DNA from 2 places in the Paraburkholderia sp. GAS206C genome. Region 1 is predicted to be linked to the other one. Evidence: riboswitches for the same ligand, from Rfam matches in the RefSeq annotation. Region 1 holds a riboswitch; the other holds the start of a gene.
The links. A riboswitch is a leader RNA that binds a small molecule or an ion and turns the genes downstream of it on or off. The one in region 1 is predicted to bind thiamine pyrophosphate.

Region 2: another riboswitch for thiamine pyrophosphate. It lies ahead of P3T20_RS35470 (FAD-dependent oxidoreductase); the one in region 1 lies ahead of thiC (phosphomethylpyrimidine synthase ThiC).

The regions. Positions count from the first base shown of each region.
Region 1 covers NZ_JBNDKR010000009.1:394,513-402,130, forward strand. Annotated here, with positions in the region: gene P3T20_RS26425 (L-lactate permease) at 1-751, opposite strand, end outside; gene P3T20_RS26430 (hypothetical protein) at 1,088-1,612, opposite strand; gene thiC (phosphomethylpyrimidine synthase ThiC) at 1,898-3,829, opposite strand; TPP riboswitch at 3,922-4,040, opposite strand; gene P3T20_RS26440 (DUF1223 domain-containing protein) at 4,337-5,182, shown strand; gene P3T20_RS26445 (EamA family transporter) at 5,570-6,499, shown strand; gene P3T20_RS26450 (FAD-dependent oxidoreductase) at 6,537-7,618, opposite strand, start outside.
Region 2 covers NZ_JBNDKR010000017.1:94,762-102,379, reverse strand. Annotated here, with positions in the region: gene P3T20_RS35490 (response regulator) at 1-509, opposite strand, end outside; gene P3T20_RS35485 (hypothetical protein) at 668-1,198, opposite strand; gene P3T20_RS35480 (hypothetical protein) at 1,347-1,844, opposite strand; gene P3T20_RS35475 (ABC transporter ATP-binding protein/permease) at 2,139-3,890, opposite strand; TPP riboswitch at 4,284-4,395, shown strand; gene P3T20_RS35470 (FAD-dependent oxidoreductase) at 4,593-5,747, shown strand; gene thiS (sulfur carrier protein ThiS) at 5,820-6,017, shown strand; gene P3T20_RS35460 (thiazole synthase) at 6,091-6,906, shown strand; gene thiE (thiamine phosphate synthase) at 6,903-7,618, shown strand, end outside.

The DNA.
Region 1 (7,618 bases):
CGGTCAGGCTGTAGTTGACGTAGTTCGAGGAGATGAACTGGGTGACGGCGAAGCTGCCGCCGGCCACCAGCAGCACCGGCCAGATGCGCAGCATGTTACGAAAGCCCGCATACACGGCGATCACATAGAACGGCAGCAGGAACGCGAAGAACGGCAACTGGCGGCCGATCATCTGGGCGAGGCTGTTGGCCGGCAGGTGCGTGACCGCGGCGAGCACGGTGACCGGCACGCCGAGCGCGCCGAAGGCGACCGGCGCGGTATCGAAGATCAGCGTGAAGGTCAGGGCTTCGAGTGTCGGGAAGCCGAGCAGGATCAGCAGTGAGCTGGTGATCGCGACCGGTGTGCCGAAGCCGGAGATGCCTTCGAGCAGCGCGCCGAACGAGAAGCCGATCACGACGAGCACGATACGGCGGTCGTTCGGCAGATTGTCGATCATCCACATGCGGAACGCGGCGAAGCGTCCCGAGCGTTGCGCGATGTTGTAGAGCAGGATCGCCGCGACGACGATCCACATGATCGGCCAGAGCGCGAAGACCGCGCCGGCGACGACCGTGTTGATGGCAAGCCCGACCGGAAATTGCCAGCCGAAGATCGCCACCAGCAGCCCGACGATCAGTCCGGCGAGCGACGCCTGCCATGCCGGGCGACGGGCCCAGCCAAGCAGCACGAGGACCACGAGGATAGGTAGTGCAGCGACGATGAACGACGGGAATAGCGAATTGCCAATCGGGGTCAACAGTTGGTGAAACATCACGTCTCCTTCGTTGTTGTTCGAGTCGACGCGACCCGCTGCATGTTATGTGACGCGTCGAATGTGGCAGAACGGATGACGGCATGGCTGCGTGTGGGACAGCACCGTGTTCTCTATTTAAACAGATAATGCATGCGGCAGCATCAGGATAGAGCGCGCGCTGGCGCAGTCAAGACGGGGAAACCAGCGGCGTATGGGCGGCAGCGGGCCTAGATGGCGCGCAGGTGGCTGGCACCTGGCGCAGGCCTGACCTGGCCGTCAGATTGGGTCTGTCACAGGCCATAGAAAGAGGTGATGCTGGGTGTGTGTTCCGACGTGGCTCATCGGTTCATCGGCTCAGTGCCAATGGCCTCCGCCACCGCCATGCCAACCGCCGCCGTGCCAGCCACCGCCGTGCCAGCCACCACCCCAGCAACAGCCTCCGCCCCAGAAGCCGGCAAACCCGACCGATACCGATGGTCCCCAATACGGGTAACCATAACCGTAGCCATATCCGTAGTACGGATAGGCCGGGGCCGCATACGGATAAGCCGCATAGGGATAAGCGGAATAGGCCGGCCCGACATCCGGGGCCGGCGTATAGATCTGCTGGCTAGCCGCGGTCGCCGCCGGTGACGGCACTACATAGCTACCCGAAGCCGTTACCGACGGCGGTGGCGGCGCGGGGATCGGGTTGTGCTGGTTCAGCGCGCCAACGGGCTCGCCGTTCGCATTCACCGCCACGGACGTCTGCGAGGAACCCGTGGTTGGGTAGTAGCCGTTTGCGCCGTAGGGATAGTAGCCGTAGGGGTAGTAACAGCCCGCGAGGGCGAGCGCGGCAGCCGCGGCGCCAAGACGGGTGATAGCCGAAAGTGGACTCATGGCATGCTCCTGATGCAGCTCGATGCCGCGATGGTTAATGTTCGAGAGGTTGCAAACCGGCATCTTCCACTCAGAATACCCCTGAGCGATTCGGGTCAGGTTGCAAACAGGTTACCGCTTATTTCAGTGCCGTGCCGGATGTGTCCTGGGTAAGGGCTTGTCGGGATTGGCGCGCATTCGGGTCGCTTCAAACCGTGCCCGCAAAAGAAAAAGGCCCGCCAGCGGCGAGCCCTTGCGTTTCACGAGAAGCGAGGTGGCGCATCCTGCAGGCGCCACCCATCGGCCTCACTGCCGCTGATAAATCTCGGCGCCCTTTTTCATGAACTCGATCGACTTTACTTCCATGCCTTTCTTCAAGGCTTCGTCGTCGGTCACACCTTGCTGCGCGGCGAACTCGCGCACGTCCTGAGTGATCTTCATCGAACAGAAGTGCGGGCCGCACATCGAGCAAAAGTGCGCGACCTTGGCCGAGTCCTTCGGCAGCGTTTCGTCGTGGAATTCGCGCGCCTTGTCCGGATCAAGACCGAGGTTGAACTGGTCTTCCCAACGGAATTCGAAGCGCGCTTTCGACAGCGCGTTGTCACGCACCTGCGCGCCCGGGTGACCCTTCGCCAGATCCGCCGCATGGGCCGCAAGCTTGTACGTGATGATGCCGGTCTTGACGTCGTCCTTGTTCGGCAGACCCAGGTGTTCCTTCGGCGTGACGTAGCAGAGCATCGCCGTGCCGAACCAGCCGATCATCGCAGCACCGATGCCTGACGTGATGTGGTCGTAGCCAGGGGCGATGTCGGTGGTCAACGGTCCCAGCGTATAGAACGGCGCTTCGTCACACCATTCCAGTTGCAGGTCCATGTTCTCCTTGATCAGCTGCATCGGCACGTGGCCCGGGCCTTCGATCATCGTCTGCACGTCGTGCTTCCACGCGATCTGGGTGAGCTCGCCGAGCGTCTTCAGTTCGCCGAGTTGCGCTTCGTCGTTGGCGTCGTAGATCGAGCCGGGACGCAGGCCGTCGCCGAGCGAGAAGGCCACGTCATAGGCCTTCATGATTTCGCAGATGTCTTCGAAGTGTTCGTACAGGAAGCTTTCCTTGTGATGCGCGAGACACCACTTCGCCATGATCGAGCCGCCACGCGAGACGATACCCGTCATGCGCTTGGCCGTCAGCGGCACGTATTGAAGACGCACGCCGGCGTGGATCGTGAAGTAATCGACGCCTTGCTCCGCCTGCTCGATGAGCGTGTCGCGGAAGATTTCCCACGTCAGGTCTTCGGCCTTGCCGTTGACCTTTTCCAGCGCCTGGTAGATCGGCACCGTGCCGATCGGCACCGGCGAATTGCGGATGATCCACTCGCGCGTTTCGTGGATGTGCTTGCCGGTGGAGAGATCCATCACCGTGTCGCCGCCCCAGCGGATCGCCCACGTCATCTTGTCGACTTCTTCGCCGATCGACGAGGTCACCGCCGAGTTGCCGATGTTCGCGTTGACCTTCACGAGGAAGTTACGGCCGATGATCATCGGCTCGCTTTCGGGGTGATTGATGTTGTTCGGGATGATCGCGCGGCCGCGGGCCACTTCGTCGCGCACGAATTCCGGCGTGATTTCGGTGAGACCGTTCGGACCGAAGGCACTCGCGCCGAATGCCTGGCCCGGATGCTGACGGCCCATCATCGCCGCGAGCTTTTCGCCGTTCGGACCGCTCGTCTTGAGCGACTCAAGATACGCCGCGCGCTGCTGGTTTTCGCGGATCGCGATGTACTCCATTTCCGGCGTGATGATGCCTTTGCGCGCGTAGTGCATCTGCGAAACGTTGGCGCCGGCTTTGGCGCGGCGCGGCGTGCGATGCAGGCCCTGGAAGCGCAGATCGGCGGTGGCCGTATCGGCGGCGCGTTCGCGGCTGAAGTCGCTCGACAGACCGCTCAGCGCTTCGGTGTCGCCGCGTTCTTCGATCCAGCGTTGACGCAAAGCCGGCAGACCCGCGCGGATATCGATCGTGGCATCCGGATCGGAGTAGGGGCCCGACGTGTCGTAGACGAAGACCGGGGGATTCTTCTCGCCGCCGAAGCTGTCCGGTGTATCCGACTGGCTGATTTCGCGCATCGGCACGCGGATATCGTCGCGTGAGCCAGTGACGTAGATCTTGCGGGAATTCGGCAGCGGGGCGACAGCGGCCGCATCGACGTGAGCGTCGGCGGAAAGGAACTTCGGATTGGCGTTCATGCATTTCTCCATGCAAAGCTCTATGTGGGGCCGCTAAGCAGGAGACGAGATGGAAGTTGTCGGAATTCGCCAGAGGATGAGGCGGTGCTGCGCTACGAATTCCGTACGCTTCCCTGCGCTGGCATTATCCAGATCAGGTTCAAAGGGTATTTCTCACCCACGCAACACGGACCTCCAACCTCCGTGCGACGCAGGACCCCCGCGTTAGCAGCGCACACGATACACCGCCGGCGCAGTGCTTGGCAACCGGTCTCGAAATTGACGTGGCCCGAACGGTGACCGGCTTACAGCCTGTCGTGCTTATCTCTATTGGGCCGCGCGGGGTGATGCGCCGCAGCATGAAAGGTGGCGTTGCCCGATCTTTATCGTCAGCCACGCCATGTCCTCCAGTCCCGCAATAAAATTTCAGAGGCGCTGTCATAACGGGCGACGCTCGCCGACTAACGTGCAGATTTCCAGATGGAGCCTGCCATGAATCCCCTTATGCGTTCCCACGCGTATCCGCTTATGCCTGTACGCGTGCGTTCACTCACGCGCCGCTTTGCCGACTCGCCGATGGTGCGTGCCATCGCGCTGTTTGCCGCGCTAGCCACGAGCGGTGCCGCTCAGGCCGCCGATGCGATGTGCAAGGCGCACAGCCCGGCCCACCGTGTCGCGCTGGTCGAGTTGTACAGCAGCGAGGGTTGCAATAGCTGCCCGCCGGCGGATCACTGGCTGGGTCAGTGGAAGGACAGCGGTGCCGCTCGAGGCGTCGTGCCGCTTGCCTTGCATGTCGACTACTGGAACAGCCTTGGCTGGAACGACCGCTTCTCCCAGCATCGTTTCACTGAACGGCAGCAGACGCTGACCGATCTCGCCGGCGGCCACACGATTTACACGCCTGAAATCTTCGTGTCGGGGCGTGAGTTGCGTAGCTGGTCCCGGCCCGAGAGCTTCGATGAGCGTGTTCACGAGGTGACCGCCGAGCCGGCGCAGGCAGACGTTGCGCTTGAACTCGCGCCGCCTGCTCAGGGCACGAACGGTTTCGGCGTCGACGCGCGCTTCACGTCCAAAGCCACGGTCCACGATCCATTGAACGCGTACGTCGCCGTCTATGAAAACGCACTGACGTCGCAAGTGCGCGCCGGCGAAAACAGTGGCGCGACGCTGCATCACGAACGCGTCGTGCGGCAATGGATCGGTCCGGTGCCGCTTGCGGGCGGCAGCGCGCAGATTCGCCGTGAGATCGCGCTCGATGCCACCGATGCCGCCGACCGCCAGGCGCAGCCGGACAGGTTCGGCGTCGTGGCCTTCGTCGAAAACGCATCCACCGGCGAGGTGTTGCAGGTGACGGAACTGGCCGCCTGTCAGTGAGGCCGCCGGCGATCGATTGAGGTCGACGCCTTCGCCATGAGTAACCCTCGATCTGAACCTCGCACCTGATTTTCGGAGACTTGAAACCTCGCATGCTCTAGCCGTCGCGGCGTCTGTTCGGCAGGCAGTCGCTCGCACGGACGCCCAGCCGCTTTCCGGATACAGAATTTACGATTCTTTCATGGACGCCCAACCGCGTTCCTGCATAATGCTGCGGTGCGTGCCGCGGTTGTCCGCCGTTGCCGTCCCCAAGTACTTCTGCCCGTTCTACCACCATGTCTTTGAGCCTTGCCTGCCAGGCCGCATCCACGATGCGGCGCCCGCCATCTGGACCCAGCGTCCCCAGCGGGGGCACAACGCCTCGAACGACATGGGTGGATTGAACGCATGTCGCTGCAACTTCCTGGCCGTTTTCCTCTCCGTTTTGCCTTTCGCCTGCCTCAGTCTCATGCTGGCCGGATCGCGCTCGCGCTGAGCGTCGTCTACCTCGTGTGGGGCTCCACGTATCTGGCCGTGCACGTGGCGCTCGGATCATTCCCGCCGCTCCTTCTGTCCGGCCTGCGCAACCTGTTTGCGGGCATCGGCCTGTTCGTCTTCGCCGCGCGTCGCGACCCGGTCTGGCCAAACGCTGCTGAGATTCGCAACGCCGGGCTGGTCGGCACGATGCTGGTGGGTCTCTCGAGCGGGATGCTGGCGTTCGGCATGCGCACGGTCGGCACCGGCACTGCCGCGGTCATGGTCGCTACCGTGCCGCTGTTCGCTACCGTCATCGCCGCTGTGGCGGGACGCAAGATCGGGCGGGGCGAATGGTTTGCCGTGGGCCTCGGACTCGTGGGGATTGCGATCCTGAGCCAGGGCGGTGGAGCGTCGGGTTCGGCCGGCGGGAGTCTCGCAATTCTGTGTGGCGCGCTCTTCTGGGCAGGCGGCGCGCATCTGGCTGGACGGCTGAAACTGCCGTCGGACCTGTTTATGTCTACCGCGTTGCAGATCGGATTGGGTGGCGCGATGTCGACGATCGTCGCGTGGCTGTCCGGCGAGCGCATGGCCGAACTGCACATCCTGCCGCTGCTGGCGTTCTTCTACCTGATGCTGGTCGGCACCATGGCCGCGTATGTCGCGTACGGCTATCTGATCCGGCATACCAGTCCGATCATCGCCAGCAGTTGCATGTACGTGAATCCGGTGGTGGCGGTCGCGCTTGGCGCGCTGCTGCTCGGCGAACCGGTGACCGGCGCAACGGTGATTGCGACGGTGGTGATCCTGGCGAGTGTCGGTCTGTCGTTCTGGTTCGATTACCGGCGCCGCGGTCTGGCGTGAGAGGCAGAGGCGCGCAACGCGCCCCCGCGTTGCCTGACTATAAACGCGCCGCCAGCTCCGCCCCTTCGCGGATCGCCCGCTTGGCATCGAGTTCGCTCGCCAGCGCCGCGCCGCCGATCACGTGATACCGCGGGCCGTCCGCAGGCGGCGTGGCCGGCTGCAGATCGCGCAAGGATTCCTGCCCCGCGCAGATCACGATCGTCTCCACTTCGAGCCACTGCTCGGCGCCTTCGCGTGCGATCTTCAACCCACGTTCGCTGATCTCCAGATACGACACGCCGTCGAGCATCCGCACACCGTTGCGCATTAGCGTGGCCCGGTGCACCCAGCCCGAGGTCTTGCCGAGCCCCGCACCGAGCTTGCCGGCTTTGCGCTGCAACAGCCAGATGTCGCGTACCGGTTGCGCAGGCAGCGGCGCTTTCAGACCGCCGCGCTCACGCACGGCCAGATCGACGCCCCATTCTTCGAGCCACGCGTCGCGCGGCTGCGGCAGCGGCTCGCCGGGATGATGCAGCAGGAACTCGCTGACGTCGAAGCCAATCCCACCCGCGCCGATTACCGCGACGCTGCGGCCTACTGGTGCGCCGCGCAGCACCTCGACGTAGGTCAAGACGTTCGGCCCGTCGATGCCGGGAATCGCCGGGCGGCGCGGAGCAATGCCTGTGGCGAGGATCACGTCCTGGTAGCCGCCCGCGGCGAGCAGCGCGGCATCGACGCGAGTGGCGAGCCGCACGTCGACGCTATACCGCTGCAACTGGCTCTGAAAATAGCGGATCGTCTCGCTGAACTCTTCCTTGCCCGGCACACGCATCGCGAGATTGAACTGTCCGCCGATGGTTGTGCTCGCATCGAACAGCGTCACACGGTGGCCACGCGAGGCGGCCACCGTCGCTGCCGATAGCCCGGCCGGCCCGGCACCCACCACGGCAATCGTCCGCGGCGTCTCCTGACTGGCGATCGGCCGGTACACCAGTTCAGTTTCGCGTCCCGCGCGCGGATTGACGAGACAGGTGGCGCGCCGGTTCTGGAATGTGTGATCGAGGCAGGCCTGGTTGCACGCGATGCAGGTGTTGATCTCGTGCGTGCGCCCCTCGGCGGTCTTTATGACGAAGTCCGGGT
Region 2 (7,618 bases), on a different contig from region 1:
ACGAACACCTTGAGCATCGCAAATTCGCTCGAGCGCAGCGGAATGCGTTCGCCGTCGCGGCGTAACTCGCGCGCTGGAAAATTCACCTCGAAACGGCCAAAGCGATACGGCGCGCGGTTTTCCGGTGCGCCGGGCGCGATCGTGCCGCGGCGGCGTAACACAGTACGGATACGCGCGACCAGCTCGCTCGGCTCGAACGGCTTGCCGAGATAATCGTCCGCGCCGAGCTCGAGTCCGATCACCCGGTCGATCACGTCGGCGCGCGCGGTCAGCAGGATCACAGGAATATCGTCGCCGGCCAGGCGCAAGGCGCGTAGCGCGCTAATACCGTCCATCTCCGGCATCATGATGTCGAGCACGACCAGCGCGGGCCGCTCGTTCTCGAGCGCGCGTTGCAAGGCGATGCCATGCTCGAGCACGGTTACCGAGAAGCCGCGCCCTTGCAGATATTCGCGCACGATGTCGCGCACGACGGGGTCGTCGTCAACGACCAGAATGGATTGGTTCATTCGGCAATCTTAAGAGATACGCCGGAGGGCTGATAGCGCGCAATGCTTTCAAAACCTTTCCCGGGTAATTGGAAGCAATCGTCTGCGTGATTTTGCGGGTGCGGCGTGCGTCTTGCGGGTTTTGCAGATGCAGCGCGTTCTGCAGGGCGCGAGGGAACTCAGTTGACTTGCGACGTCTGAATGGTCCGCGGACGCAACTCGGTGCGATCGACCACCATCTTTTCGATCATGCCGTTGAGCTTGACGGATGCGTTCGAGAAGCGGTCCATGCCGAGTTCGCCGGTCTGGTAGCGCGCGGTGACCAGAATCTGGCCTTGCTGCAGCAGCGTCAGATCGATCACGGAAAGATACTGCACCGGATTGTCGTTAAACGAGCGCTTGCCGTAATCGACCGAGGCGTTATAGACGAGCCGCGCCTCGCAGCTCGCCGGGGCGGTGCCCGGGTTGTAGACGGCCGAGCGGATGCCGCGCCGGTTCAGCGCGAGTTGCAAGGCCGGGACGAAATCGCCAACGGACACCAGCTGGTTCACTTCGATGCACACCGTGCTGATGGACGCGGGGTGACCGTTGACGAAGGTAGGCGACGAGTAGTTCGAAGCGATGGCATAGCCTGCCTGAATCACGGAACCGGTGGCGTCGGCCGCTGTGATCAGCGTCCAGGCGCAGCCGTTCAGCCCGACGCATAACACGGCGGCGGTCGCCGCCCATACGCATGACCGCCGCCCAGTGGACCATGGCAGTCTGGCGGTCCGGCGAGGAAGCGGAAATAGCGGTGGGCGCGAGCCGTTCACGATGCGATACCTTGACGTGTCGGGTTGAAACGCGGGGGCGGCACGCTTAGCGTGCGACGCGCAGGCGCAACTCGTTGGACCCCTGCACGCTAGCCGTCACGTCGATGCGGCGCAGGCCGGCTGTCACGACGAAATGCTGGCGAGTCGGCGTGTTGAGGTCGTGCACGACGTTGGGAAAGCACGCGGCGATATCCGCGCCGAGTTCTTCGAGCGGGTCCGTGACCACGCCGTCGGCTTGCCAGTGCGCGCGCCAGTGGCAATCGTAGCTGTGACCGCTGGCGTGGCAGTCGCCGGCGCTGTCCACACCCGGCAGCTGTGCGGCGGGTTGGTCGTGGAGTTGCCGGAAGTCGGTGGCGGCGACGATGTGCGTCAGTGCCGGACAGACGTTGGCCGGCTCGGCGACCTGGGTCAACTGCGCGGCCTGAGCGCCGAGCGACAGCAACAGGGCTGCCGCACCGGCCGGGATGGCGGGACGGGCGAGCGGCGAACGGCTCATCCGCGTGAATCGTTGGGTCAGGTGACGAAGACGGCGATCGAATGACATGAGCGGGAAGTCCGATAACGGTGAGTGGCGTGCGGCACCGGAGGGGGACCGGCCCGCACGACTATCCTCGCCGCAGCACGGCACTTTCAAAGCACGGAACAACCTGAGCGCTTCGCAAATGCTTTCGAACTGTTCTCGCGTATTTCAGAATGTTGCAGGGCGCGCCGATGCCGCAGTCGGCATCGGTGATGGGCGTTAAGTGTTCAATCGCGACCCGGTCTAACGCGACGCGGTCAATCGCGACCCGGTCAATCGCGACCCGGTCAATCGCGACCCGGTCAAGTGACGCGTTGCCTAAGCGGCGACGGGTTCGCCCGCTCGCTCGACATCGAGCGTTTCTTCGTGGAACGCCGCGAGCGATTCGCGGTGCGCGACGCTGACGATGGCGGCCTTCGGCAGACGCTCCGTGAAGAGATGGTAGAGCCGCGCTTCGTTGGCCGCGTCGAGCGCGCTGGTTGCCTCGTCGAGGAACAGGTAGTCGGGCTTGTGCAGCAGCACGCGCGCTGCTGCGAGACGCTGCTGTTCGCCCGGCGACATGATGCGGGCCCAGTGTCCCGATTCGTCGAGGCGGCCCACATAGTCGTCGAGGTGGCAGGTACGCAGCGCTTCGCGGCATTCGTCGTCGGCGTAGGTCTCGGCGGAGGACGGATAGGTGAGCGCCGCTTTCAACGTGCCGATCGGCATGTAGCTCTGCTGGGGGATGAACATCATGCGCGCATTGACCGGTGCGTCGATCGAGCCGTCGCCGAACGGCCACAGTCCGGCAAGCGCACGCATCAAGGTGCTCTTGCCGGAACCCGACGGACCTCGCACGAGCCAGCGCGAACCGGGGTTAATCGTGATATTGCGGATCTGTGAGAGCGGGGTGCCGTTCGGCAAGGCCAGCGAGAGACCATCCGTGCTGAGCTTTTCTTCGTCGACGTAGTGCAGGTTGATGCCGCCATGTGCGGTAGCCGGCGAGATGGACTCTTTCAGATGCGACGCACGCATGACGCGCTTGAATTCCCGCAGACGATTCACCGTAGCGCGCCAATCGACGAGGCTGCCGTAACTGTTGATGAACCAGGAAAATGAATCGCTGACGGTGCCGAACGAGTTCTGGATCTGCATCAGCACGCCCATTGTGAACGCGCCGGTGAAGTACTTGGGCGAGGCGACAATGAGTGGAAAAATGTACGCGATGTTGCTGTAGAAACTGAGCACGAAACTCAGGCGCTTCGTGTACTTCATCACGCGCCACCAGTTGTCGCGAATGCGTTGAAAGAAGTTTTGCGCGGTGGCCTCTTCGGTTTGCTCGCCATCGTAAAACGCGATCTGCTCAGAATTCTCGCGCACCCGGATCAGTCCAAAGCGGAAATCTGCCTCAACCTTTTGCTGCTGGTAGGTGATCGAAACGAGCGGGTGGCCGAGCTTGTAGATCATGTACGAGCCGCCCAGCGCGTAGAGCGCGGCGACCCACACCATGTAGCCTGGAATGACGATCGGCATGCCACCCAGTGACACGGTCAATGCTCCAGCGAGGGACCAGAGGATGGTAACGAACGTAATGAGTGTGACGACCGTGGACAGCAGGTCGAGCGTCAGCGTGAGCGTGCTGGTCGCAAATGACTGCAAGTCGTCGCTGATCCGCTGGTCGGGGTTGTCAGCGAGGCGGTCGCGCTCAATCCGGTAGAAAGCGCCGTCGCCGAGCCACTCCTGGAGGTAGCGGGTCGTGAGCCATTGGCGCCACCGGAAGCCGAGCATCTGCCGCAAATAACGGCCGTAGACAAAGAGGACGATCAGCGCTGCCACAAGGCCGGCCCACACCAACATCAGGTGGGGAAAGTCCTTCACGCTCTTGTTTTGCAGCATATTGAAGAACTCGCCGCTCCAGGTATTGAACCTGACGCTGATCCACACGTTGACGAGGTTGATCACAATGATCGCAATCAGCAGCCCCCACGCGATCTTCCATTCCTCAGAGACCCAGTAGGGCTTGATCAGACTCCACGCGGAGACCTTGTCGTCCGGCTCGAGCGGGCTGGCAGGGGAAGTATTGGGTGTCATGACCATCCTGAAGAAATACTGGCTCATCTTGGACCGACCCGCTGCAAGCAAGCCAGGACCGGCTTGCCTATAGTGGATCGGAGCCACAGCGGAATTGCAAATAGCGGCCCGGGCCTCGAACCCGTCGTACGACCGCCCGATTCTGCCGCCGGCGGCTTAAGCGAAAATTAATCACCTGGGGCACTGGACCGCGGTCTCGCGCGACCGGCGTATGGTTGTCGCGTTTGACGCGAGAGCCCACGACAACGGCGCAGACTCCATCGCCGCATTGTGCCAGAGGCTCCGAGCGAGGCTACATGAATCGCCCAGGCCCGACGGTCTGCCCGCCCGTGATCGCAGCAGCTCCGCCGCCCCCGGTTTGCGGCCGCCGCGCCTTTTATGGTCTAATGACTCTCGACGAAACAGGGGTGCTTTGCGCGCGGGCCACACGCCGCAGCAAGGCTGAGAGAGACCCTTTGCACCCGATCCGGGTAATACCGGCGCGGGAAGTTTCCGGAAGTTGGCTTTTCTTCCATTCCCCGCCGGGCAGCGTCCGTCACTGGATGCGCTTTTTGCCCGGCCGGCCTCGCCCGCCGGTTTCGTCCTTGGGTACGTGCGCCTGTTGCCGTACGGAAAGGATACGATGACCGCTTATTCTTCAGTCTATTGCTTCGTTTGCCCCGTGACGCTCAAGGCCGCTCTGCGCGCGCCGGCAGGACGGCAATGAACGCGCTCGATCGCTCGCAACCGGATTTCGCCGTCATCGGCGGGGGACTGTGCGGCCGGCTGGTCGCGTGGCGCCTCGCCGGTGCGGGGCATCGCGTGGCGCTTTACGAGCGCGGCGATGCCGCCGGTTCGCAAGCCGCCGCGTGGGTGGCGGCCGCGATGCTCGCGCCGCTCGCCGAAGCGGCCAGCGCCGAATTGCTGATCACGCGCCTCGGCGCCGCGTCGCTCGATACCTGGCCGCAAGTACTGGCCGAACTGCCCGTACCGGTGTTCTTTCAACGCAATGGGACGCTCGTAGTCTGGCATCACGCCGATCGCACCGAAGCGCCGCTGTTCGAACGCCGGGTGCGCTCGAATGCGCCCGCCGATCTGCTGGATGGTGGCTTCGTCACGCTCTCGGGTGCGCAACTCGGCGCGACCGAGCCCGCGCTGGCTGGCCGTTTCGCGCAAGGCTGGCTGTTGCCGCATGAGGGACAACTCGATAATCGCCAGGTGTTGAGTGCGCTCGCCGCAGGGCTCGCCGAGCGGCGCGTCGAAACGCACTGGAACACACCCGTGGATGATCGCGCGTTACCGTCCGCACGCGTGACGATCGATTGCCGCGGCCTCGGTGCCAAGAATGTTTTGCCGACTTTGCGCGGCATTCGTGGCGAAGTCGCTCGTGTCCACGCGCCTGGAATCAAGCTCACGCGCCCGGTGCGTCTGCTGCATCCGCGCTATCCGCTGTATATCGCGCCGAAGCAGGACGATCTTTACGTGATCGGCGCAACCGAAGTGGAAGGCGAGGACATGTCGCCCGTCAGCGTGCGTTCCGCGCTGGAATTGCTGAGTGCAGCGTTCTCGGTCCACCCCGGCTTCGGCGAGGCGCGCATCCTCGAATTGAACTCGCAGTGCCGCCCGACCTTGCCGGACCACCGTCCGGCGCTGGTCTGGGATGGCGCGCAGACCTTGCGCGTGAACGGCCTGTACCGGCACGGCTATATGATCGTGCCCGAAGTCGCGGACGAAGCCGTCCGTTTCGCCGCCGCGCTGCTCGACGGACGCATCGGCGATGCCGACGCTTTCGACGACTGGCGGCGCGACGCGCGCTGGAGCGAACTGTTCCAGCTTGCCCGGCTCGATCCGCAGAACCGCTCGCAGGTGCCGGCATGAGCGTTGCGACCATTGCCACATGGGCTGCCCCGCCGGCCGCTTACGCTATCGATTGAACCGTATCTGAACACCATGGACATTCATATCAATCAGAAGCCGTTGTCGCTGCCCGAGGGGGCGACCGTCGCCGACGCGCTCGCCGCTTTCGGCGCGCGTCCGCCGTTCGCGGTTGCGCTGAACGGCGACTTTGTGGCCCGTACCCAGCACGCCGCGCGCGCGCTGCAAGCGGGTGACAAGCTCGACGTCGTGCAACCGGTCGCCGGCGGCTAAAAACGGTGATTACCCGCGACCACGTAGCCGAACAGCCAGGTCGCCGGGTATTGCCAGAGACAAGGATTTCCAGATGACTTCTCCCATTCCCGCCGACGCGCTCACGCTGTACGGCGAAACCTTCGCCAGCCGGGTGTTGCTCGGCACGTCACGCTATCCGTCGCTGCAGTCGCTGTCCGACTCGATCGATGCGGCGAAGCCTGGCATGATTACCGTCGCGCTGCGCCGGCAGATGAACGAAGGCGGTGCCGAAGCCGGCTTCTTCGATCTGCTCAAGCGCCACGGCGTGCCGCTATTGCCAAACACGGCCGGCTGCCAGAGCGTCGGCGAGGCGGTCACGACCGCCCACATGGCGCGTGAAGTCTTCGAAACCGACTGGATCAAGCTCGAACTGATCGGCGACGACTACACGTTGCAGCCCGATCCGGTCGGTCTGATCGAAGCGGCTGCGCGACTCGTCAAGGACGGTTTCAAGGTGCTGCCGTACTGCACGGAAGATCTGGTGATCGGACGGCGTCTGCTCGACGCCGGCTGCGAGGCGTTGATGCCGTGGGGCGCACCGATCGGCACCGGCAAGGGCGTGATCAATCCATACGGTCTGCGGGTGCTGCGTGACCGGTTGCCGGACGTGCCGCTGATCGTCGATGCGGGGCTTGGCGTACCGTCGCACGCCGCGCAGGTGATGGAGTGGGGCTTCGACGGCGTACTGCTGAATACGGCGGTGTCGCAGGCGACCCATCCCGAAGCGATGGCCCGCGCGTTCGCGCTCGGCGTCGAGGCGGGTCGCCAGGCCTACCTCGCCGGGCCGATGGCTGAACGCGAAACGGCCCATGCGAGCACGCCGGTGGTCGGTATGCCGTTCTGGCATCAGGATGGGAGTTCGACATGAGTCAGACCACGCCGCAAACGAACTCGCAGACGAACATGCAAACGAATCCGCTCGCCGGCCGCGACGTCTTCTGGCCGCCCGCCGACGAACTGAGCGAAGCCGCCGAACGCATCCGCGCGACGCTCGGCGATTGGCCGCCGACTCACGCGCCATGGCGGATTTGCCTTACCGCGCCTGACGACGCGAACGGCGGCGATCTGATCGTCATCGCCGACGCCCAGCAGCATGGCGAACAGGTGGCGCGCTGGCAGGTGCAGGGCGCGGGTGTGATCGAAGCCGCCGCGGGCCGGGCGACGCTGCATCTGGGTGGCGAGCGTTATCCGCTGGAAGGCCATCTCGCCGAAGACTGGATTCCCGCGCTGGCTGCGTTTCTGGATTGCGGTTTTGATCCGCACGACGCACTGGTGTTGGCGCTCGCCTGGCGCGACGGCGACGAAACCACCGCCGCCGACGCATGGCCGTGCGACCTGTCGCGCTTCCCGCGCGTCCTCGGATTGCCCGCAGCACCCGAGCAGCCGTTCGCACGCTGCCCGGATCGCCTCGGCCTCTATCCCGTGCTGCCAACCGCCGAGTGGGTCGAGCGGGTGGTCGGCTACGGTGTGAAGACGGTCCAGCTGCGCCGCAAAACTGCTGAGCCGGCCGAACTGGCGCAGGAAATCGCGCGCTGCGTCGCGGCGGGCCGCAAGCATGACGCTCAGGTGTTCATCAACGA